One region of the Shinella sp. 20P9.1.1 genome, then DNA from elsewhere that is predicted to be linked to it. Evidence: predicted binding sites of a transcription regulator. Region 1 holds the regulator's gene; the other holds the start of a gene.
What was found. The regulator PhoB, encoded in region 1, activates phosphate uptake and scavenging genes when phosphate is short. The targets are predictions, from matches to a motif close to TGTCATNNANCTGTCAT.
Positions count from the first base shown of each region.

Region 2: the regulator PhoB is predicted to act here: its motif matches at 6,465-6,481, upstream of phnC (phosphonate ABC transporter ATP-binding protein).

Region 1 is NZ_JBYOLC010000002.1:206,436-218,607, forward strand. It holds gene pstC (phosphate ABC transporter permease subunit PstC) at 1-1,217, shown strand, start outside; gene pstA (phosphate ABC transporter permease PstA) at 1,241-2,542, shown strand; gene pstB (phosphate ABC transporter ATP-binding protein PstB) at 2,556-3,371, shown strand; gene phoU (phosphate signaling complex protein PhoU) at 3,422-4,150, shown strand; gene phoB (phosphate regulon transcriptional regulator PhoB) at 4,172-4,855, shown strand; gene AC27VQ_RS04625 (GcrA family cell cycle regulator) at 4,985-5,515, opposite strand; gene AC27VQ_RS04630 (aspartate aminotransferase family protein) at 5,939-7,129, shown strand; gene argF (ornithine carbamoyltransferase) at 7,158-8,069, shown strand; gene AC27VQ_RS04640 (Hsp33 family molecular chaperone) at 8,266-9,258, shown strand; gene apaG (Co2+/Mg2+ efflux protein ApaG) at 9,444-9,836, opposite strand; gene AC27VQ_RS04650 (O-succinylhomoserine sulfhydrylase) at 9,962-11,146, opposite strand; SAM riboswitch at 11,190-11,268, opposite strand; gene AC27VQ_RS04655 (2'-deoxycytidine 5'-triphosphate deaminase) at 11,347-12,172, shown strand, end outside.
Region 2 is NZ_JBYOLC010000001.1:272,250-284,421, reverse strand. It holds gene AC27VQ_RS01295 (alpha-D-ribose 1-methylphosphonate 5-triphosphate diphosphatase) at 1-1,039, opposite strand, end outside; gene AC27VQ_RS01290 (DUF1045 domain-containing protein) at 1,041-1,748, opposite strand; gene phnE (phosphonate ABC transporter, permease protein PhnE) at 1,846-3,348, opposite strand; gene phnE (phosphonate ABC transporter, permease protein PhnE) at 3,358-4,314, opposite strand; gene phnD (phosphonate ABC transporter substrate-binding protein) at 4,546-5,451, opposite strand; gene phnC (phosphonate ABC transporter ATP-binding protein) at 5,530-6,378, opposite strand; gene AC27VQ_RS01265 (DapH/DapD/GlmU-related protein) at 6,532-7,146, opposite strand; gene phnL (phosphonate C-P lyase system protein PhnL) at 7,143-7,850, opposite strand; gene phnK (phosphonate C-P lyase system protein PhnK) at 7,915-8,691, opposite strand; gene AC27VQ_RS01250 (alpha-D-ribose 1-methylphosphonate 5-phosphate C-P-lyase PhnJ) at 8,688-9,572, opposite strand; gene AC27VQ_RS01245 (carbon-phosphorus lyase complex subunit) at 9,569-10,675, opposite strand; gene phnH (phosphonate C-P lyase system protein PhnH) at 10,678-11,286, opposite strand; gene phnG (phosphonate C-P lyase system protein PhnG) at 11,286-11,765, opposite strand; gene phnF (phosphonate metabolism transcriptional regulator PhnF) at 11,873-12,172, shown strand, end outside.

The DNA of each region.
Region 1 (12,172 bases):
AGAACCTCAACTACAACATGATCTCGGCCATCGCCCGCGGCTTCAAGGTGCTGACGGCGGAAGAGCGTGAGGCCCTGTTCAAGGACGGTGCCGCCGCTCGCGACGTGCTCGCCAGCAAAGGCGTGCCGGTCGCCGCCGAGCCCGCGCCCTACATGCTGAAGTCGGCCGACGACCTCAACCGCATGACGAACACGAGCGGCACCATGCTGTCGATCCTCGTCGTTATCGTCGCCGCCGTCGGTGCGTTCTTTTCCTATCGCTCGATCGCGCCAAAATTCCGCGCCCGCAACCGCGTCGAAGGCATGATGCTGGTCGGCCTCATCGGCGCCTCGTCGATCGCCATCCTTACGACGGTCGGCATCGTCGCCTCGATGTTCACGGAAGCCGTGCACTTCTTCAACATGGTGCCGGCCTGGGAATTCTTCTTCGGCACGGTCTGGGATCCGCGTTTCGCCGCTGCGGGTGCCACGGCCTCCGCCGGCCAGTTCGGCCTGATCCCGCTGCTTGCCGGCACGCTCTATATCGGCTTTGTCGCTATGCTGGTCGCCGTGCCGGTCGGCCTCTTCGCCGCTATCTACATGTCGGAATATGCCTCGCGGCACGTCCGTTCGGTGGCCAAGCCCCTGCTCGAAGTGCTCGCCGGCATCCCGACCATCGTTTACGGCTTCTTCGCGCTGGTGACCGTCGGCCCGTTCCTGCGCGATATCTCCGCCCAGCTGAACGGCCTCGTCACCGGCAACTACACGAACTTTATCCAGGCGCAGAGCGTTCTGACCGCCGGTTTCGTCATGGGCATCATGCTGATCCCTTACGTCTCCTCGCTGTCGGACGACATCATCACCGCCGTGCCGCGGGCGCTGCGTGACGGTTCGCTTGGTCTGGGTGCCACGCGTTCGGAAACGATCAAGCGCGTCATTCTGCCGGCAGCACTTCCGGGCATCGTCGGCGCGCTGCTGATGACCGCCTCGCGCGCCGTCGGCGAAACCATGATTGTGGTGCTTGCCGCCGGTGTTGCCGCCCGCATGCAGCTCAATCCCTTCGAGCCGATGACAACCGTGACCGTCAAGATCGTCAACCAGCTGACGGGTGACCTCGAATTCACCTCGCCGCAGACGCTGGTGGCCTTCGCACTCGGCATCACGCTGTTCTTCATCACGCTTTGCCTGAACATCTACGCCCTTTACATCGTGCGCAAATACCGGGAGCAGTACGAATGAGCCAGGTCTCCACGAGCCCTTCGATGGCCGCCCTTGGCGTCACCGCCAAACCCGAACGCCGCGACATCGGCCTTCGCCGCCGCTACGCCGCCGAGCGCCGCTTCCGCCTCTTCGGCATGGCAGCGATCGCCTTCGGTCTGCTCTTCCTGTTCCTTCTGCTGTTTTCTGTGGTCTCCAAGGGCTACACCGCATTTCAGCAGTCGATGATCACCATTCCGGTCGAGTTCTCCGAACAGGTCATCGACAAGAACAACGAGCGCGCCACCAACCCGCAGAAGCTGGTCTCGGCCAACTATCCGGTCGTTGCCCGTAACGCGCTCGCCAAGGTTCTCGGCGTCGATGAAAAGGACCGTGCCGGCCTCAAGGCCGTCAACGGCATGATCTCGGACAGCGTTCGCACGCAGTTCCGCGACATGGTCGTCGCCAATCCGGCGATCATCGGCACCACGCAGACGGTGACATTCCTTGCGCACGGTGATCTCGACTCGGCCTTCAAAGGCCAGATCGATCTCTCGGTAGCGGAAAACAACCGCAAGATCTCCGACAAGCAGGTCGGCTGGATGAACACGCTCGTCGAAAGCGGCGCGCTCTCCAAGCACTTCAACACTGGCCTCTTCATCAACGGCGCATCGAGCCGTCCGGAAGCGGCAGGCCTCGGCGTTGCCATCGTCGGCTCGCTCTACATGATGCTGATCGTTCTGGTGCTGTCGCTGCCCATCGGCGTCGCCGCTTCGATCTATCTCGAGGAATTCGCCCCGAAGAACCGCTTCACGGATCTGATCGAGGTGAACATCAACAACCTCGCCGCCGTGCCGTCGATCGTTTACGGTCTGCTCGGTCTCGCCGTCTTCGTCAATTTCGCGGGCTTCCCGCGCTCGGCAGCCCTCGTCGGTGGCCTGGTGCTGACGCTGATGACGCTGCCGACGATCATCATCGCGACCCGCGCTGCCCTCAAGGCCGTGCCCCCGTCGATCCGCTCCGCCGCCCTCGGCCTCGGCGCATCCAAGATGCAGACCGTGTTCCACCACGTCCTGCCGCTCGCCATGCCGGGCATCCTGACAGGCACGATCATCGGTTTGGCGCATGCGCTCGGCGAAACCGCACCGCTGCTGCTCATTGGCATGGTCGCCTTCGTCGCCGATATTCCCGGAACGCCGCTGGAACCCTCCACGGCTCTGCCGGTACAGATCTACATGTGGGCGAACGAGGCCGAGCGTGCCTTCGTGGAGCGCACCTCGGGCGCCATCATGGTGCTCCTCATCTTCCTCATCCTCATGAATGTTGGCGCCATCCTGTTGCGCCGCCGTTTCGAACGGCGCTGGTAGAAGGACCGATCCTATGAACATGATGTTAGAAGCAGCAGTCGAGAAAGCGCTGGACAAGAAAATGAACGACATTTCCTACAAGATGATCGGCAAGGACGTTTCGGTCTATTACGGCGACAAGCGCGCCCTCTACGACGTCAATCTCAACGTCCGCGAAAACACCGTGACGGCGCTGATCGGCCCGTCGGGTTGCGGCAAGTCGACCTTCCTGCGCACGCTGAACCGCATGAACGACACGATCGACGGCTGCCGCGTCACCGGCCGCATCACGCTCGATACGGACGATATCTACGACCCGAACATCGACGTCGTCGAACTGCGCGCCCGCGTCGGCATGGTCTTCCAGAAGCCGAACCCGTTCCCGAAGTCGATCTACGAAAACGTCGCCTACGGCCCACGCATCCACGGTCTTGCCAAGTCGAAGGCCGACATGGACGCCATCGTGGAAAAGAGCCTTCAGAAGGCCGGCCTGTGGAACGAGGTGAAGGATCGCCTGCAGGAAGGCGGCACGGGCCTCTCCGGCGGCCAGCAGCAGCGCCTGTGCATCGCACGCGCCGTCGCCGTCAGCCCCGAAGTCATCCTGATGGACGAACCCTGCTCGGCACTCGACCCGATCGCGACGGCCAAGGTCGAGGAGCTCATCCACGAGCTGCGCGCCAACTTCACCATCGTCATCGTGACGCACTCCATGCAGCAGGCGGCCCGCGTCTCGCAGCGCACCGCCATGTTCCACCTCGGCAACCTCGTCGAGGAGAACGACACCGACAAGATGTTCACCAACCCGGATGACCAGCGCACGCAGGACTACATCATGGGCCGCTTCGGCTGACGCTTTCGTCGCTGACGCCCCTGAAACCCGAGCGCATTAAGGACAGAACGATGTCATCGACCCATATTGTTTCGATTTACGACGAAGAACTGAAGTACCTCTCCCGCCGCATCTCCGAAATGGGCGGCACGGCCGAGCAGATGGTGGCGGATTCCGTCCGCGCCCTCGTTTCCACCGACGTGGCGCTGGCCCAGAAGGTCATTTCCGAGGATGTCATCCTCGACAATGCCGAGCGCCAGATCAACGAAAAGGCGATCGTCACCATCGCCAAGCGCCAGCCGATGGCGGCGGACCTGCGCGAAATCATGGGCACGATCCGCATCGCTGCCGAACTGGAGCGCGTCGGCGACCTCGGCAAGAACACCGCAAAGCGCGTGATTGCCGTGCAGAGCTCGGGCATGCCGCGCAAGCTCGCCCGCGGCCTCGAGCATCTCGCCGAACTGGCGTTGATGCAGCTCAAGGAAGTGCTCGACGTCTTCGCCACCCGCTCGGTGGACAAGGCCAAGGCCATCCGCGAGCGCGACGACGAGATCGATGCGATCTACACCTCGCTGTTCCGCGAACTGCTGACCTACATGATGGAAGACCCGCGCAACATCACGCCCTGCACGCATCTTTTGTTCTGCGCCAAGAACATCGAGCGCATCGGCGACCACGCGACCAACATCGCCGAAACCATCTACTACATGGCGACCGGCTCCCAGCCGGAAGGCGAGCGCCCGAAGGACGATACATCGACATCGGTCGTCGCGGCCGACATCGCCGAAGCGTCCGAGTAAGTTTGAGCAGGAACCCTGTCCATGGTGCCCAGAATAGCCGTCGTGGAAGACGAGGAGGCGCTGAGCGTTCTCCTGCGCTACAATCTCGAAGCCGAGGGTTTCGAGGTCGATACGATCCTATCGGGTGACGAGGCGGAAATGCGCTTGCAGGAGCGCATGCCCGACCTCCTCATCCTCGACTGGATGCTGCCGGGCGTTTCCGGCATCGAGCTGTGCCGGCGCCTGCGCCAGCGGCCGGAAACCGAGCGCCTGCCGATCATCATGCTGACGGCGCGCGGCGAGGAGAGCGAGCGAGTGCGTGGTCTGGCCACCGGCGCCGACGATTATGTCGTCAAGCCCTTCTCGACGCCGGAACTGGTGGCGCGCGTGCGCGCCATGCTGCGCCGTGCCAAGCCCGAGGTCGTCTCGACGGTGCTGCGCTGCGGCGATATCGAGCTCGACCGCGAGACCCACCGCGTCCACCGTCGCACCCGCGAGGTTCGCCTCGGCCCGACGGAGTTCCGCCTCCTGGAATTCCTGATGACCTCGCCGAGCCGCGTCTTCTCGCGCTCGCAGCTGCTGGACGGTGTATGGGGCCACGACATCTATGTCGACGAGCGCACCGTCGACGTGCATGTCGGCCGTCTGCGCAAGGCGCTCAACTTCGCCAATATGCAGGACGTCATCCGCACTGTCCGCGGCGCCGGCTATTCGCTGGAAACCTGAGCGATCCGCCATTCCTCCCAAGGACGGAAATGGGCCCTGCGGGGCCTGTTTGCGTTTTGGGGCTGCCATCCATCGCCTCAAACAAAAACGGAGCCTTTCGGCTCCGTTTTCATTTCATATCGATTGCTGTCAGCGCATCCGGCGGCGCTCGGCCGAGGGCTGGTAGGCGAGGCGCTGGTGGTAGGTGCAGTAGGGCGAATTGTCAGGGGATTCGTTGCCGCAGAAATGGAAGTCTTCGTTCAGCGGATCGCCGATCGGCCACTTGCAGGTGCGCTCGGTGAGCTGCGTCAGTTCCAGCTTGCGCGACATCGGCACGACGACATTGTTGCCGTTGGCGGGAACCGGGAGCTGTTCGGCGACGGCCTCGAATTCCGTGTCCATGTCGTCCTTGGCGATCGCTGCCGGACGGGCTGCGGTGCGCGGCGTGACGGCACGGGCCTGGAAGGTCGCGGGGCGGGGGGCCGCCGGCGCCGGGCGCTTCGGGCGGGCGGTGGCCTGCGTTCCGCCGGCCTTGGCGCGGCCCGGCAGGTTCAGCCGGTGCACTTTGCCGATGACGGCATTGCGGCTGACGCCGCCGAGTTGTGCCGCGATCTGGCTCGCGCTCAAACCCTCGGCCCAGAGCTTCTTGAGTCTTTCGACGCGCTCGTCTGTCCAGTTCATGTTTTCGTCTCCGCTCGGCGTTCGATGCGGGAATCCCTCGTCGCGTCCCGGACAGATCCGGAACCTGAACGCCTTCAACTCTTTTGGTGACTAGTTCCGCCGCATGCAGTCTAGTAATTGGTCTTTAACCTAGAGACCGGGGGACTCTGTGACAAGAGTCGCGGGAATCGGCGCGAATCGATTTCGAGGTTTTCCCCAACTTGCTGGTCGGGTGTGACTCGATGGAGACACCTTCCGCGCGTGCCGTGAATCCTCACCTTGCGGGAGGTTCAGCGTCACTCGGGGTGCGATTTTGTTGACATCCCCAGGTGAAATGCCGATAGTGCCGCATGCCGCCGAAAGGCGGCTTTTGATTTTTCTGGAGCCCGGAAAAGTCAAGTGTCAGACGTCTTTTTTCGCATCTCTTTTCGGAGGATACGCGCCATGGCCGATGCCGCGCCGCTCTATGAAACCTATATGCGTGCGCCGCTCCGGTTCACGCGCGGGGAGGGCGTCTGGCTGATCGCCGAAGATGGCGAGCGATATCTCGATTTCGCCGCCGGCGTCGCCGTCAATTCGCTGGGCCATGCGCATCCTCATCTCGTCGCCGCGCTGAAGGATCAGGCCGACAAGGTCTGGCACCTGTCCAACCTCTATGAGGTGCCCGGCCAGGAAAGCCTCGGCCGCCGGCTGACGGACGCGACCTTCGCCGACAAGGTGTTCTTCACCAATTCGGGTGCCGAAGCGCTGGAATGCGCGATCAAGACCGCGCGCCGCCATCACTTCGCCAAGGGCCATCCCGGCAAGTTCCATATCATCACCTTCGACGGCGCCTTCCATGGCCGCACGATCGCGACGATCGCGGCCGGCGGACAGGAGAAGTATATCGAAGGCTTTGGCCCCAAGGCTCCCGGCTTCCTGAAGCTGCCCTTCGGCGATATCGCCGCCGTCAAGGATGCGATCACCGAGGAAACCGCCGGCATCCTGATCGAGCCGGTGCAGGGCGAGGGCGGCATCCGTCCCGTCTCGAAGGAATTCATGCAGGAGTTGCGCCAGCTCTGCGACGAATACGGCCTGCTGCTGATCCTCGACGAGGTCCAGTCCGGCGTCGGCCGCACGGGCCGCCTCTTTGCCCATGAATGGGCGGGCGTGACGCCCGACATCATGGCGGTCGCCAAGGGCATCGGCGGCGGCTTTCCGCTCGGCGCCTGCCTTGCCACCAATGAAGCCGCCTCCGGCATGGTCGCTGGCACGCATGGCTCGACCTATGGCGGCAATCCGCTTGCCATGGCCGTCGGCAATGCCGTGCTCGACGTCGTGCTTGAAGACGGCTTCCTCGAACATGTGCGCGACGTGGCGCTGGTCTTCCGTCAGGGCCTTGCGGCGCTGAAGGATCGTTTCCCCGAGGTGATCGAGGATGTGCGCGGCGAGGGCCTGATGCTCGGCATCAAGGCGAAAATCCCCGTCGCCGACCTCCTGAAGGCCGTTCGCGCGGAAAAACTGCTGGGCGTGCCGGCCGGCGACAATGTGCTGCGGCTGCTGCCGCCGCTCACCGTCACCGCCGAAGAAGCACGCGAAGGGCTCGCCCGCATCGAGCGCGCAGCCGAAAAGCTGACGGCGGCGAAAGCCGCCTGATCAGAGACCAGGACAGACAGGACACATCATGGCCAAGCATTTCCTCGACCTTTCCGCCGTTTCGGAAAGCGATCTCCGCGTCATCATGGACGATGCGCACAAGCGCAAGGCAGCCAACAAGGCCGGCAAGGAAGAGCGACCGCTCGCCGGCAAGATGCTCGCGATGATCTTCGAGAAGCCCTCCACCCGCACGCGCGTCTCTTTCGATGTCGGCATGCGCCAGCTCGGGGGCGAGACGCTGTTCCTGTCGGGCACGGAAATGCAGCTCGGCCGCGCCGAGACGATCGGCGACACCGCCAAGGTGCTGTCGCGTTATGTCGATGCCATCATGATCCGCACGACGGACCACAACCGCTTGCTGGAGCTTGCCGAGCATGCCACCGTTCCCGTCATCAACGCGCTGACGGACCTGACGCATCCCTGCCAGATCATGGCCGACGTCATGACCTTCGAGGAGCATCGTGGTCTCGCCAAGGGCAAGACGTTCGCCTGGACCGGCGACGGCAACAATGTGCTGCATTCCTTCGTCGAGGGCTCCGCCCGCTTCGGCTACACGATGAAGATGGCCGTGCCGATGGGCTCGGAGCCCGACGACAAGATTTTGAACTGGGCGCGCGACAATGGCGGCAACATCCTGCTCGGCCATGATCCTGACGCCATCATCGACGGCGTCGATCTCGTCGTCACCGACTGCTGGGTCTCGATGAACCAGGAGCATCGCGCCCGCGGCCACAACATCTTCCAGCCTTATCAGGTCAACAAGCAGCTGATGGCGCGCGCCGACAAGGATGCGCTGTTCATGCACTGCCTGCCGGCCCATCGCGGCGAGGAGGTGACGGACGAGGTCATCGACGGCCCGCAGTCCGTGGTCTTCGACGAGGCGGAAAACCGCCTGCACGCACAGAAGTCGATCCTCGCCTGGTGCCTCGGCGCCGTCTGAGACGCGTCTTGAAAAACCGTGCCGCCCGCACGATCTAGGGGCCATCACGAAGCGCCGGAAGGCGCTTTCTCTGGCGTATGCCCGCCCGGTATGGAATGATCGGGCAAGAGCGCGCTCAAATCACGGTAGAACGCCGGTCGAAAGCAGCCGGGCCCATGGCCCGGTGGCTTCCCGATGTGCAAGGAGCAGAACGATGATGGCTGAAAGTGCCCTGAAACTCGGTGAAGTCGGCTTTGCCGGCGACGACCATGTCCTGCCGTTCCAGGTCGAAGGCCTCGACGTGCGCGGCCGTGCCGTGCAGCTCGGCCCGATGCTCGACACCATTCTCGGCCGGCACAACTATCCCGCGCCCGTCGCGCGGCTGCTTGCTGAAGCCATCACGCTCACCGTGTTGCTCGGCACCTCGCTGAAGTTCGAGGGCAAGCTGATCGTCCAGACAAAGGGCGATGGCCCGGTCGACCTGCTGGTGGCGGATTTCGCCGCACCGGAGAACGTGCGCGCCTATGCCCGCTTCGATCAGGACGCGCTCGATGCCGCGATCGCGGCCGGTGCGACGGAGCCGCACGAGCTGCTCGGAAAGGGCATCCTCGCCTTCACCATCGACCAGGGCGCGCATACGCAGCGCTACCAGGGCATCGTTCCGCTCGACGGCCACACGCTCGAAGAGATCGCCGGCGTCTATTTCCGCCAGTCGGAGCAGATTCCGACCAAGGTGCGGCTGGGTGTCGCCGAACTCTACGACCGCGACGAGGCCGGCAAATCCCGCCATCGCTGGCGGGCCGGCGGCATGGTCGCGCAGTTCCTGCCACAGGCACCGGAACGCATGCGCCAATCGGACCTTCCGGGCGGTGACGGTGATGAGGCCGGCCACAAGATCGCCGAGGACGACAACTGGGCCGAAGCCAAGGCCATGGTCGAGACGATCGACGCCGACGAGTTGACGGATCCCAATGTCGGCACCGAACGGCTGCTGTTCCGTCTCTTCCATGAGCGCGGCGTGCGCGTTTACGAACCGCAGCAGGTCTTCGACCGTTGTTCCTGCTCGCGTGAGAAGCTGAAGGGCGTGCTTGCCGGCCTCAGCGCCGACGACATCGCGCATACGGCCGACGACAAGGGCGAGATCGCGGTGACCTGCGAATTCTGCTCGACGACCTACCGCTTCGAAGTGGTGGAGGTTTTGCCGCAGTAAGGCGGTGCACGCCCCTCATCCGGCTGCCGCCACCTTCTCCCCGCAGGCGGGGAGAAGGGAGGGATGCAAGATCCCGCCTTGCGTCCACGAAAGTGATTTCAGGAAAACAGTCCGACTGAGTCCCTTCGCCCCGACTGCGGGGAGAAGGTGGCCGGGAGGCCGGATGAGGGGCAATCGCTCACCGCTCAATTCAGCGTGCGCGACTGCCCCGGCGTATCCAGCGAAAAGGCGGGAATGGCGACGTCGAAGGCTTCGCCGTTTTCCGCTTCCATGCGGTAGCGGCCGAACATGATGCCGGACGGCGTCTCCAGTGGGCAGCCGGAGGAATATTCGTAGGTATCGCCAGGGCGCAGCACCGGCTGCTCGCCGATCACGCCGGGGCCGTTGACCTCGTCCACCTGGCCGTTCTGGTCGGTGATGTTCCAGTAGCGTGTCACGAGCCGCACGGCGATGGAGGAATGATTTGAAATGACGACCCTGTATCCCCAGACGTAACGGCTGTCGTCGGGATCGGACTGATCGGCCAGATAATACGGCTCTACGGTCACTTCGATGTCGCGGGTCAGCGCACGATACATAGGCAAGCCTTGAACTGATTAGGTCCTGCTATTGTACAGGATTATGGTTTCGTCAAGGATAAGCAAAGAAGGCACCGGCTTTGTCGGCCGGTGCCTCCGCATTTGTCCGTTCTGTGTGGGCGAAATCAGGCCTGGACCTTGGAAAGCGCGCGGGCGAAATCTTCGAGCAGATCGTCGCTGTCCTCGATGCCGGCCGAGAAGCGCACGGTGCCGGCGGACATGCCAAGCTCGGTGCGTGCCTCGTCCGTCAGGTTCTTGTGCGTCGTCGTCGCCGGATGCGTGATCAGGCTCTTGGCGTCGCCGAGATTGTTCGAGATCTTCACGACTTCCAACGCATCCTGCAGCGCGAAGGCGGCTTCCTTGCCGCCCTTCATCTCGAAGCAGACGAGCGTCGAGCCGCCCGACATCTGCTTGGCGATGATATCGGCCTGCGGATGGTCCTTGCGGCCCGGATAGATCACGCGGGCGATCTGCTTCTGGTCGGCGAGGAAGTCGGCGATGCGGCTCGCATTCTCCGTCTGCTGCTTTACACGCAGCGGCAGCGTCTCGATGCCCTTCAAGAGCGTCCAGGCATTGAACGGCGACATGGCCGGGCCGGTGTGGCGGAAATAGTCGTGCAGGTTTTCGTCGATCCACTCTTTGTCCGAAAGAACGACGCCGCCCAGGCAACGGCCCTGGCCGTCGATATGCTTGGTGGCGGAATAGACGACGATATGCGCGCCCAGTTCCAGCGGCTTCTGGAAGAGCGGCGTCGCAAACACGTTGTCGACGACGACCTTGGCGCCGATCTGGTTGGCGAGCTTCGCAACGCCTGCGATATCGATCACTTCGAGCGTCGGGTTGGTCGGGCTTTCCAGGAAGAAGACCTTGGTGTTCTTCTGGATCGCGCCTTCCCAGTTGGCGAGGTCGCGGCCGTCGATCAGCGTACATTCGATGCCGTATTTCGGCGCGAGCGTCTCGACCACCCAGCGGCAGGAGCCGAAGAGGGCACGGGCGGCGACGATATGGTCGCCGGCCTTCAACTGGCAGAGGATTGCAGCGGAAACGGCGGCCATGCCGGAAGCGGTGGCGCGCGCATCTTCGGCGCCTTCCAGCATGCACATGCGCTTTTCGAACATGTCGTTGGTCGGGCTGCCGTAGCGGGCGTAGATGAAACCATCCGTCTCTCCCTTGAAGCGGGCTTCGGCCGCCGCCGAGGTGTCATAGACAAAGCCCTGCGTGAGGAAGATCGCTTCGGCGGTTTCGCCGTGCTGGGAGCGGGTGGTTCCGCCGTGAACGAGTTGGGTGGCCGGGCGCCAGGACTTGCTCATGTGATCGTCGCCTTCAAACAAAAAAACCGGCCGCAAAAGCAGGCCGGTTTTGAACCCGGCCTTTTTAGCTACTTGTTTAACGTGGCTGCAAGCCGGCCGGCCAAATCACCACGGGATAATCTGCTAATACTGCGCGCCCGCGCTTGCGTCAATTGCCGGCATTTGGTTTTGTGCGAGCCCTCTGACAGGACGGGATTATCATGGCTTCTGCGATACGCAGCACGGGCATTCTGGCGGACAACGCCATCAGCGGCTTGTTCGACAGCGGGCGGCTGAAAAGCGAGGCCGCGCTCGACAAGGACCAGATCCAGCCCGCAAGCCTCGACCTGCGCCTGGGCGCCAAGGCGTTTCGCGTGCGCGCCAGCTTCCTGCCGGGGCCGTCCCATCTCGTCGCCGACAAGCTCGACCGGCTGCAGCTGCACGTCATCGATCTCTCCGAAGGCGCCGTGCTGGAAACCGGCTGCGTCTATATCGTGCCGCTGATGGAAAGCCTCGACCTGCCGGCGGACCTTGCCGCCTCCGCAAACCCGAAGAGCTCCACCGGCCGCCTCGATATCTTCACCCGCGTCATCACCGACCGTGCGCAGGAATTCGACAAGATCCCGGCCGGCTATTCCGGCCCGCTCTATCTCGAAATCTCGCCGCGCACCTTCCCCATCGTCGTGCGCCGCGGCTCGCGCCTGTCGCAGATCCGCTTCCGCAAGGGCAAGGCCCTGCTCAATGAAAGCGAGCTGCTGGCGCTCCATGGGTCCGATACGCTCGTCGCCAGCGAGACGCCGAACGTCTCGGGCGGCGGCATCGCGCTCTCCATCGACCTCAAGGGCACAGGCCCGCACGGCCTGATCGGCTATCGCGGCAAGCACCACACCTCCGTGGTCGATGTCGACCGCAAGAACCAGCACGACATCTTCGATTTCTGGGAGCCGCTGTTCAGCCGCGGCCGCAATGAGCTCATCCTCGATCCCGACGAGTTCTATATCCTCGTCTCGCGCGAGGCCGTGCATGTGCCGCCGCTTTATGCCGCCG
Region 2 (12,172 bases), on a different contig from region 1:
CGATGGCCCCGCGATCATCGAGGCCGACGGTGCGGGCGGGCGTGGTCGAGACCATGGCGATCGACTTGGAGAGGTCCATGCCCTCGTCGGCGAGGATGAAGGGCGCATGCATCAGGCTGAAGGGCACGTAGTCGGAGGAGAGCACGTCGAGCACGCCCATCTCGGCGAGATCGCGCGCGGCGATATTGCCGGAATGCGACTTGCCGCGCACGATGTTCGGCGCCCCCATCAGGACACTCATGCCGGCGCCATGCGAGGCCTTGGCGGCCTCGAAGCTGGTCGGGAATTCGGCAAGGCGGATGCCGTAGCCGATCGCTTCCTCGACATGCTCCAATGTCGCATCGTCATGGCTGGCGACCGAGATGTTGCGGGCCGCGCAGGACGCAGCGATGGCGTCGCGGTGGGGCTTGGCATAGCGGGCGGACTGGTCCTGCTGGCGCTTGCAAAAATCCTCGAATTCTTCGTCTGACAAACCGCGCTTCTTTTTATAATAGACGATGTATTGATCCATGGTCTGAAACTGGCGCTGGCCGGGCGCGTGATCCATCATCGAGACGAGACGCACCAGCGGATCGTCCTCGAACTCCTCGTAATGATCGAGCACGTTTTCTGACGAAACCTCGCAGCGCAGGTGGATGAGATGTTCCGCGCGCAGACGGTCCTCGTTCTGCGCCTCGGCGATGGCATCGGCCATGGCGCGCATCTCGCCCTTCTCGAAGCCGCCATCGGCGTCCGAGCCCATGCGCAGGCAGTCGAAGACCGTGGTGATGCCTGACGTCACCACCTGCGCGTCGTGCGACTGGATCGCCGCCGTCTTGCCCCAGCGCACGCCGGGGCGTGGCGAGTAATGCGCTTCGAGGTGATCGGTGTGCAGTTCCACAAGGCCCGGGATCAGGAAGTCGCCTTCCATGTCCTCGCCGGCCGCCGAAGGACCTTCGGAAATGTCGGCGATGAGGCCATCGCGCAGCACCAGCGTGCCTTCGAGAATCTGGTCCTCCAGCACGATGCGGGCATTGGAAAGAACGGTTTCGCGGGTCATGTCAGGCGGTCTTTCTGTTGGCGGCCCCACCCAGCGGGAAGAGCGACTGGACGGTGAAATCGGCGCTGCGCGAGGGTTCCCGGAAGAGCGCCAGGCCGTGGATCGGCAGCGGTCGACCATGGAATTCGGCGAATTGATCGAGAAGCAGACTTTCGACGGCGTCACAGCGCTCGGCCGGAACACGCCCCGTCAGCGTCATGTGGAAGCGGAACTCGTCGAAGACATAGGGATAGCCCCATTGCACGAGGTTCCGGCGCTCGTCCGCGGTCAGCTCATCCGGCTTGCGGCGCGCGATATCGGCGGAGCTGAGCGGCGCGCGGAAACGCTCGAAGCGGCGCACGACCTCGCCGGCAAAGGCCTGCAGAGGATCGCAGTGATCGCCCGGCACCACGGCGAAGAACGAGCCGAGACGGCCGACGAGGACTTCGGGAATGTCGAAGGGCTCGATCTCCGACACGAAGCGGCCGATCTCGGCGATCAACTCGGCCTCGCTGCGACCCTCGGCCAGCGAAAACGGCGCCTTCAGCGTGGCGTGAAAGCCGTAGCGGCGCGGATCGGCGGTCAGGCCCACGAGCGCCTCGGCGTCAAAACCGTTCACGGCCGGCTGTTCCAGACGGGCGCCGGTAAAGGCATTGCGGCCGAGCCAGCGCTGGGCGGCAAGGGTCAACGGGTCGCTGGCGGGCGGGGTGAAATACAGGGCGTAACGCAAGGGCTCATTCCTACCGAAAGTCATTTGACCTCGCCTCGAGAGGCGACGCCGGAGCTTGAAAGGATTCGTGTGGCAGCATCATGCCGCCAGGACGATATCAGTGCGAGGGCTTGCCCATCAGGCGCGAGCGCAACGCGTTGGAAATGCCGTCGAAGATGAAGACGACGATAAGGATCAGCAACACCATATAGGCGACGTTTTCCCAGTCCGAATTGGTGCGCATCGCCTCCCAGAGCTTCAGGCCGATGCCGCCGGCCCCGACCGCGCCGATGATCGTTGCAGAACGGGTGTTCGATTCCCAGAAATAAAGCGCCTGCGAGGCAAAGAGCGGCATGACCTGCGGCAGCACGCCATAGCGCTGCACGGCGACAGGTGCTGCACCGACAGACTTCACGCCCTCGCGCTGCTTGTCGTCGATATTCTCCAGCGCCTCGGAATAGAGTTTGCCGAGCGTTCCGGTATCCGTGAAGAAGATCGCGGACATGCCGGCGAGCGGACCGGGACCGAAGGCGCGCGTGAAGAACAGCGCCCAGATCAGCATGTCGACCGAGCGCAGGAAGTCGAAGAGGCGCTTGGTCAGCTGATTGGAAAGCCAGTTGCGCGTGATGTTGCGGGCAGCCATGAAAGCGAGCGGGAAGGCCAGCAGCATCGCGAAGAGCGTGCCGACAAAGGCCATGACGATGGTCTGGAGCAGCTTGGTCCAGACGTCGAGATGCTGCCATTCCGCATTGTAGAGAATGTTGTCCCAGGCAAGCGACAGGTTTGACTGTTTCGGGTCGATACGGTCGCCCGAGGCGATCAGCGAATAGACCTCCGCCGTCGATTTGCCATGGAACGGCGAGTTCGTATCGAACAGGAAATTCGCCCAGCCGAGGAAGCGTTTACGGATCGATATATCGTCGGCCTCGATCTCACCCCAGCCGGCGAAGCCGAAGGCGAGCGTGATCTTTTCGCCCGGCCGCTTCTGCGTCGCCCAGGCCGGCAGCGGGCCATCGACCTTCATGGCGCCCTTGTCGAGATCGACGACCAGCGTTTCGCCGGCATGCTGAACGGTCACGCGATCCGGCACGACCTCGACGCTTGTCGAGGCATTAAGTGTGATCTTCGCGCGCTTGACGACCTCCTCCTCGCGGGTCGTCGCCGTCGCCATGCTTTCTGCGGCCGCAGCCGAACCACCGAGAACGGCGCCCTCGCCCATGAAACCCATGGAGGCGGATTTCTTGGCCGTGGGGACCGATATACCCACAGCCGGCGTGGTGCGGCTCATCGTGCCGCGCTCGATCTCGACCCAGCCTGGCTCGGCATTCGGCCCGAGCGGCGAAAAGCGCGGATAGGTCAGCTTCATCGCGCCATCGGGCGCGATCGTCACTTCCGGGCGCACCTCGTAGGACACCCAGTCGGCGAGATAGGTGCCGGCAATGTTCCAGTTCGCGGTTCCCAGCACATGGCCGATGGCGAAGAACCACCAGCAATAGAGCGCATAGAGCACGAAGCCGCCGGCAATGATGGCGACGCGGAAGCGCTGCCAGAACGAGCGATGGAAGACGGCCGGGTGGCGTGCCGCGATCTCATCCATCTCAGCGGGGTTGAGGGTCGTCATGGCGCACTCCTATTGGGCCAGCCGGAAGGCCTGGTCGCCGACGAGCTTGCGGCGCAGCCAGGCGGAAAACTGGTCGACGGCGATGATGGTGATGAGCAGCAGGAGCACGATCGCGAGCGTCTTGGCCTGGTGGTTCTGGCCGATCGAAAGCCGCAGCAGCTCGCCGATACCGCCACCGCCGACGGCACCGATGATCGTCGAGGCGCGCACATTGATCTCGAGGCGCAGCAGGAAATAGCTCATGAAGTTTGGCAGGACCTGCGGCACGATGCCGAACCAGACGCGTTCGACCCAGCTCGCGCCGACGGCGCGAAGCCCCTCCTCCGCTTTCATGTCGGCGTTCTCGACCACTTCGAAGAAAAGCTTGCCGAGCGCGCCGACCGTGTGGATCGACACGGCGATGACGGCCGGCAATGGGCCGAGCGACAGGATGGCGAGGAAGAAGCCGGCGAGCACGACTTCCGGGAAGGCGCGCAGAATTTCCATGAAGCGGCGCACGAAGCCGCGCAGCAGGCGGTTGGCGACGAGGTTCTTGGCGGCGAGGAAACAGAGCAGGAAACCGAAGACCATGCCGATGACGGTGGAGAAGATCGCGATGTTCAGCGTCTCCAGCATCTTGTGGAAATATTCCGGCACGTAGAGGCTCTCGGTTATGTAGAGCCGCCCCTCGGGATAATTGTATTTGAAACTGCCGTCGTCATAGGGCGACGGCAGGTCGAACAGCGCGCGAAACACTTCCCAGCCGTCGCGCGGCACCATGTCGCCGACGAAATCGAAGAGATAGGGCAAGCGGTCGAAGAATTTTCCCGCATTCGTCTCGTTGGCAAACCACAGCGAACCAGACAGCGCGAGCGCGAGGATGGCGAAACCAAGCCAGCTATAGAGACGGCGGCGCGCGGTCAGCTCTTGAAAGTGCTGCTCGATGAGCGCGCCCTTCTCGCTGAAACCGTCGTGAAGCGTGTTCATGGCCATGGTCTGTCCGCCTCGCGGGATCTTCCGTACTTGTGATTGCCGATAAATGCCGCCCCCTCCTCCGTCATCCTCGGGCTTGACCCGAGGATCCACGCCACAGGCAATGCGGTGCGGATGTATGGATCCTCGGGTCAAGCCCGAGGATGACGTTGTGGGTGGGGCAACGTTATCGACAAGAAAAGACGCCGGCCGGTTTTCCAGCCGGCGCCTGAAGCATCGTGGCGATCAGCCGCCGATCGTTGCCTTGCGGGCGTCGATGATCGGCTTGTAGAAGTCGACATTCACTTCCGTGAACGAGGTGAAGTCACCGCCCATGACGGCAGCGAAGCAGGCCGCGTCCTTTTTCGGCAGGTCGAGCATGAACTGCTTGAACTTCGCCTTGGTGTCGTCGGCGAGCGACGTGCGAACGACGATCGGGCCGTTCGGGATCAGCGGCGACTTCCAGAGCTCGACGATGTCGTTCATGTCGAGAATGCCCTTCTCGACCATCTTGTGCAGGTTGCCGGACGTGTAGCCGTCCTTCCACTCGCCGACGCCCGAACCGAAGGTCGTGCCGGCATCGAAGGTGCCCTTCAGCACTTCGAGAACGAGGTTTTCGTGACCGCCGCCGAAGCCGGTTTCAGCGAAATATTCCTTGACCGGGCCGCCGATGGCTTCCGGCAGCGTGACGAGCGGGACGAGGTAACCGGAGGTCGAGTCGGGGTCGGCAAAGCCGAGCTTCTTGCCCTTGAGGTCTTCGAGCTTGGTGATGCCTGAGTCCTTGCGGGCGATCATGATCGAGTGGTAGCCGGTCGAACCGTCGGTCTGGACGGTCGTCAGGATCGGCTCGACGGCATCGGCCTTGGCGAGGTAGATCTTGGCAAAGCCGGATGCGCCGAGTTCGGCATAGTCGAGCGTACCGCCAAGCAGGCCCTGGATGACGCCGTCATAGTCGGCGGCCGGGAAGAACGAGACCTTCTCGAAGCCAAGCTCGGCCTTCAGGTGATCGCCGAGGCACTGGTAGTTGCGCAGGCGGTCGGCTTCGTTTTCGCCGCCGATGATGCCGACGCGGAATTCCTTGAGGTCTTCAGCCTGTACGTGGCCGGCAAGGGCGATGAGCGCGACGGCGCCCAGAAGAACTTTCTTCAGCATGGTCTCTCTCCTGTTTGGCCGGCTTTGCCGTGCCTTGAAGTGTATGGCCCTTCACGCGGGCCGTTCGATCCCGGCGGGTCAGAGACCAGCCAGTGCCAGCGGTGTCGGGCTGGCGGATTGCTTGATGTTGTCCTGGCGCGCCGGGTTGCGGATCGCCGTGGAGGTGAGGCTTTCATCGATCTCGGCGCCATCGGCGCCGGTGCCGTAGATCGTGCGCACGGCCTCGGCATCGAGGTCCCGCGCCGGGCCATCGAAGACGACGCGGCCGCCGGACATGCCGATGATGCGCTCGCAATAGGCGCGCGCCGTATCGAGCGTGTGCAGGTTGGTGACGACAGTGATGCCGTCGCGCTCGTTGATGTCGCGCAGCGCATCCATCACGATCTTGGCGTTGAGCGGATCGAGCGATGCGATCGGCTCGTCGGCGAGCAGCATCTTCGGGTTCTGCATCAGTGCACGGGCAATCGCCACGCGCTGCTGCTGGCCGCCCGAAAGCGTGCCGGCCGGCTGCAGCGCCGTCTGCTCGATGCCGAGCCGTTCCAGCGCCGCGATCGCCATGATACGCTCCTCGCGGGTGAAGAGGTTCAAGATGCTCATGACCGTCGAGCGGTGGTTCAGGCGGCCGAGCAGCACATTGGTCAGCACGTCGAGACGCGGCACGAGGTTGAACTGCTGAAAAATCATCGCGCAGTCGCGCTGCCAATTGCGCAGTGCGGAGCCGCGCAGCGACGAGACCTCGACATCGTTGAAATGGATCGTGCCTTCGCTCGGATCGGCAAGGCGGTTGATCATGCGCAGCATGGTGGACTTGCCGGCGCCCGAGCGGCCGATGACGCCGACCATCTGGCCCTGCGGAATGTCGAAAGTCACATTGTCGACCGCGACGCGCGTGCCGAAACGGCGGGTGACATTCTTCAGTCGGAACATGGCGGATCCCTCTTCCTTAACTTGCGGCCCAGGGTCGGGTCCTGTCGTTTTCGGGACTGGCTCTAAACGCTGTTGATGAAGGGGCGATGTCAGTTCGATGTCGGAAAAATAACAGTCCACAGGCCTGGTTTTCCAGCACCGGGGCGGCCTTTCTCACCCATCGTGACGGGCGAGAAAGGCTTCTGCGTCAAGTTTGCGAAAGTCGTCCAAAGCGCCGCGCAGCCGGGCATGATCCCAGTCCCACCAGGCGAGTTTTTCCATGCGCTCGGCGATGTTTCTCGGGAACCGTTCGCGGATCACCTTGGCCGCGACGCCGCCAACGATCGTGTAGGGTTCCACGTCCTTTGTGACGACGGCACCGGAGCCTATGACAGCGCCGTTACCGATCGTGACACCCGGCAGGATGGTCGATCCATGGCCGATCCACACATCGTGGCCGATGGTGACGCGATGCTCGCGCCGCCACGAGAAGAATTCGGCCTCAGGCTCCGCATCCGGCCAGTAATCGTTGGCGCGGTAGGTGAAGTGATGCAGCGTCGCACGCCACATCGGATGGTTCGTGGCGTTGATACGCACGGACGCCGCGATATTGGTGAACTTGCCGATCGTCGCACACCAGACGGAGCCGCCGTTCATGATGTAGGAATAGTCGCCGATCTCGGCTTCGCTGACGCGGCAGTTCTCGTCAATTTCCGTATAGCGGCCGAGAACCGTGTCGGAGACCACGGCCGTCGGGTGGATCAGCGGCGTTTCGGACAATTTGGTCATGCGGCAGACTTTCGCGGTGAGAAGGCCGAGACATCGACGATGCGGTCGGCGACCTTTTCGCGCACGTCCTCGTCGTGGAAGATGCCGAGAAGCGCCACGCCGGCCGCCTTCTTTTCCTCGATCATGCCGACCACGACCGCACGGTTCTTCGCATCGAGCGAGGCTGTCGGTTCGTCGAGCAGCAGGATGCGGTGATCGGTGATGAAGCCGCGGGCAATGTTGACGCGCTGCTGCTCGCCGCCGGAGAAGGTGGCGGGCGGCAGTTGCCAGAGTTCGCGCGGCAGGTTGAGGCGCGCCAGCATCGCTTCTGCCGTCTCCTGCGCCTCGGCAGCAGCGACACCGCGTGCCGTGAGCGGTTCGGCCACCACATCGACGGCTGCGACACGCGGCACGGTGCGCAGAAACTGGCTGACATAACCGAGCGTCGCGCGGCGCACCGACAGGATGGTGCGCGGATCGGCGATCGCGAGATCGAGCAGGCGACCGCCATGCTCGATCAGGATCTGGCCGCTGTCGACGGCATAGTTGCCATAGACCATCTTGAGCAGCGAGCTCTTGCCGATGCCGGACGGGCCGCCCAGCACGACGCATTCGCCTGCTTTTACCGAGAAGCTCACATTGGACATGACGGGCAGGCGGATGCCGTCGCGAAGATGCATCGTGAAACTCTTCGCGACTTCGGAAACAACGAGGGGTGTCGGCATATTATTTTTCCTTTTGACGCATGGTCTTGGCCGAAAACCGGTTCCCACTTTTCGGGACCATGCTTCACACCTGAAGGATCGAGGAAACGAGGAGCTGGGTATAGGCTTCGCGCGGATCGTCGAGCACGCGGTCGGTCAGGCCCTGCTCGATGACGAGGCCGTCCTTCATCACCATCATGCGGTGCGACAGGAGGCGCGCGACGGCAAGATCGTGCGTGACGATGATCGCCGAGAGGCCGAGATCCTGGACGAGGCCGCGCAGCAGATCGAGCAGGCGGGCCTGCACCGAAACGTCGAGGCCGCCGGTCGGCTCGTCCATGAAGATCAGGCGCGGCGCGGTCACGAGGTTGCGGGCGATCTGCAGGCGCTGGCGCATGCCGCCGGAGAAGGCGCGCGGCTGGTCGTCGATGCGGTCGGTGCTGATCTCCACCCGCCGCAGCCAATCGCCGGCCGTCTCGCGGATCTGGCCATAGTGCCGGTCGCCGACGGCCATCAGGCGTTCACCGACATTGGCGCCGGCCGAAACAGCCATGCGCAGGCCATCGGCCGGGTTCTGGTGCACGAAACCCCAGTCGGTGCGCATCAGGAAGCGGCGTTCCGCCTCGCTCATGCGGGAGAGTTCGCGCATGTCGCCGTCGCGCATGCGGTATTCGACGGCACCGGAGGTCGGCATCAGGCGGGTGGCAAGGCAGTTGAGCAGCGTCGTCTTGCCCGAGCCGGATTCGCCGACGATCGCCAGCACTTCACCCGGCCAGAGATCGAAGGAGACGTTCTGGCAGCCGATGCGCGCGCCGTAGAATTTCGAGATATCGCGGACTTTGAGAAGCGGAATGTCGGTCATTCGGCAGCCTCCTTGTTATAGGCGAGATGACCACGGTGGCCGTGGGCGCAGCGGTTTTCGCAATGGTCGGTATCCGAGCAGACGAACATTCGCCCGCCCTTGTCGTCGAGCACCACTTCGTCGAGATAGACATTCTCAGCGCCGCACAACGCGCAGGGTTTGTCGAAGCTCTGGATCTCGAAGGGATGGTCCTCGAAATCGAGGCTGACGACCTCGGTATAGGGCGGCACCGCATAGATGCGCTTCTCGCGGCCGGCGCCGAAGAGCTGGAGCGCCTCGGACATGTGCATCTTCGGATTGTCGAATTTCGGTGTCGGCGACGGGTCCATCACATAGCGCCCCTCCACCTTCACCGGATAGGCATAGGTCGTGGCGATATGGCCGTTGCGGGCGATATCCTCGTAGAGCTTGACATGCATGAGGCCATATTCTTCCAGCGCATGCATCTTGCGCGTCTCGGTCTCGCGCGGTTCGAGGAAGCGCAGCGGCTCCGGGATCGGCACCTGATAGACGAGCGTCTGGCCGGCCGTCAGCTTCTCCTCGGGGATGCGGTGACGCGTCTGGATGATCGTCGCCTCGCGCGTCTTGGTCGTGACAGCCACATTGGCGACCTTCTGGAAAAAGGCGCGGATGGAGACGGCATTGGTCGTATCGTCCGCCCCCTGGTCGATGACCTTCAGCACATCCTGCGGTCCGAGGATCGCCGCCGTCACCTGCACGCCGCCGGTGCCCCAGCCATAGGGCATGGGCATTTCGCGCGAGGCAAAGGGCACCTGATAGCCGGGGATCGCGATCGCTTTCAGGATCGCGCGGCGGATCATGCGTTTCGTCTGTTCGTCGAGATAGGCAAAATTATAGGTCGCCAGTTCTGCCGTGCTCATTCTGCGGCCTCCGGAAGATCGGTGTCGGTGTTTTGCGCAGCCTCGTATTCGCGGCGCATGCGGCGCACGAGGTCGAGTTCAGCCTGGAAGTCTACGTAGTGCGGGAGCTTCAGGTGCTCGACGAAGCCGGTCGCCTGCACATTGTCGGAATGGGAGATGACGAATTCCTCGTCCTGCGCCGGCGCTACGATGTCCTCGCCGAACTCTTCCGCCCGCAGCGCCCGGTCGACCAGCGACATGGCCATGGCCTTGCGCTCGCTCTGGCCGAAAACGAGGCCGTAGCCGCGGGTGAACTGCGGCGGGTTCTTCGCCGAGCCCTTGAACTGCGCGATCATCTGGCATTCGGTGATCTGGATGCGGCCGAGCGAGACGGCAAAGCCGAGCTCCGGCATGTCCAGCTCCACCTCGACCTCGCCGATGCGCACTTCGCCCACGAAGGGATGGGTGCGGGCATAACCGCGCTGCGTGGAATAGCCGAGCGCCAGCAGGAAGCCCTCGTCGCCACGGGCGAGCGCCTGCAGGCGCAGGTCGCGGGCCATCGGGAATTCCAAGGGCTCGCGGGTGATATCGCCGGCGACATGGCCATCCGGCATGTCGCCGTCATCCTCGACCAGGCCTTCACCGGCCAGAATGTCGGAGACGCGCATGACCGGCTCACCGGCCTCGTCGCGTTCCAGCGGGGCATCAATCTCTTCGTCCGTCAGAAGCGACGGATCGAGCAGGCGGTGCGTATAGTCGAAGGTCGGGCCGAGCAGCTGGCCGCCCGGCAGGTCCTTGTAGGTCGCCGAGACGCGGCGCTCGACGAGCATCTCGCCCGTCTCGACGGGTTTGGAATAGCCGAAGCGTGGCAGCGTGGTGCGGTAGGCGCGCAGGATGAAGATCGCCTCGATCATGTCGCCGCGCGCCTGCCGGACGGCAAGTGCGGCAAGCGAACGGTCGTAGAGCGAGGCTTCCGCCATCACGCGGTCGACGGCAAGGCCGAGCTGGGCGACGATCTGCTCGATGCCGATGGCCGGCAGCGAACGGTCGCCGCGTCGGCGGTCGGCGAGAAGACGGTGGGCGTTGGAGATGGCGGCTTCGCCACCCTTGACGGCAACGTACATGGTTACGCCTCTTTCACACTGATGACGGTGGTGCGCGGCAGGCAGACGATCCTGTCGCCGGCAACGAGGATCAGATCGACGCCGCGCGGGAATTTCTGGCGGTTCTCCGCCCAGAACTGCGGGAACATGTCGGGCAGGCCGACCGGCGCGATTTCCTCCTGCATGCGGATGCCCGGCCCTTTCAGGACGAGCGGCCGGCCGCCTTCGAAGGCCTCGATTTCGACGACCAGCGTCGTGGAACGGTCCGGATATTCCTGCGTGCCCTGCGCGAAGAGGCAGAAATTCGGCAGCATCGCGCCCTTCTCGATGAAGGCGAAGCGGGCGTTCTGGCGTTCCTCCGCCAGCACCGCGCCGGCATTGAAGGCAAGCCAGCCGGGCAAGGCGGAGGCGGCGAGCGCCGGCGTCAGCCAGACGGTGGTGTCATGATCGCAGAGCGTCAGCGCGATGGCGCCGGCGGCCGGTGTCATCGGCTTGGGCGGCGTGACGGTCGGGGCGATATCGCCGATCATGCCCGGACGGGCCATGCAATCCATCAGCGTGCGGAAGACGGCTTGGGCCTGGAAGACCGGCTCCTGAAAACCGCCGGAAAAGGCGAGTGTATCCAAAGTCATCAGTCCTCTCCGCGAACCATGGTGAAGAAATCGACGCGGGTGGCGGCCGTCTGGCGGGCTTTTTCGGCATCCTCATCGGCAATGCGCGCCGCGATAACGGAAAGCAGCGCATCCACTTCGGCCCGGTGGGCCGGCTGCTGGAAGAGCGCACCGAAGATCGCCGAAAGCCGGGCCTTCGCGCCATCGGTACCAAGCGCTTGGCCATGACCGACCGTGCCATCCGCAAGACGGATGCTGGCGCGGCTCACCGTCGCCTCGCCGAGATTGAACGGCGCACCGCCGCCACCAATGCGGCCGCGCACCATGATGAGACCCGTTTCCGGCCCGCGCACCGGCTGCACGACCGGCTTGTCCGCAAGCGCGTCGAATGCCGCCTGCAATTCCTTCCGGCTCGCCTTCGCAAGCAGGCCCATCGCCCTCTGCCGTTCCGCCGCCGCGCCCTTTGCGGCTGCTTCGGACATTTTCTCAACTGATGCCATTGCCTCATCTCCAAATGTCTATTAATCTAGACAACCGAACATCTAAGTCTTGTCTTAATCGGCCGGAATGACAAGGGTGTGACAGCGGGCGAAATCGCGGGGCGAAAATGGTGGAACGGCAATCGGGCGTGGCGCTCTGGCGGCAGATCGCCGACCGCATGCGGCTCGCAATCAACAATGGTGATTTCGACGAAACCGGTATGATGCCGCCGGAAATGACGCTGGCCGCCCGCTTCGGCGTCAACCGCCACACGGTGCGCAGCGCCATGGCGGCACTGGCGGAAGAAGGCATCGTGCGCCCCATCCAGGGCATCGGCACCCGCATCGAGCGGCGCGACCGGCTGCGCTTTCCGATTTCGAAGCGCACGCGCTTTTCGCAGGGCCTCGGCAATCAGACGCGCGACATA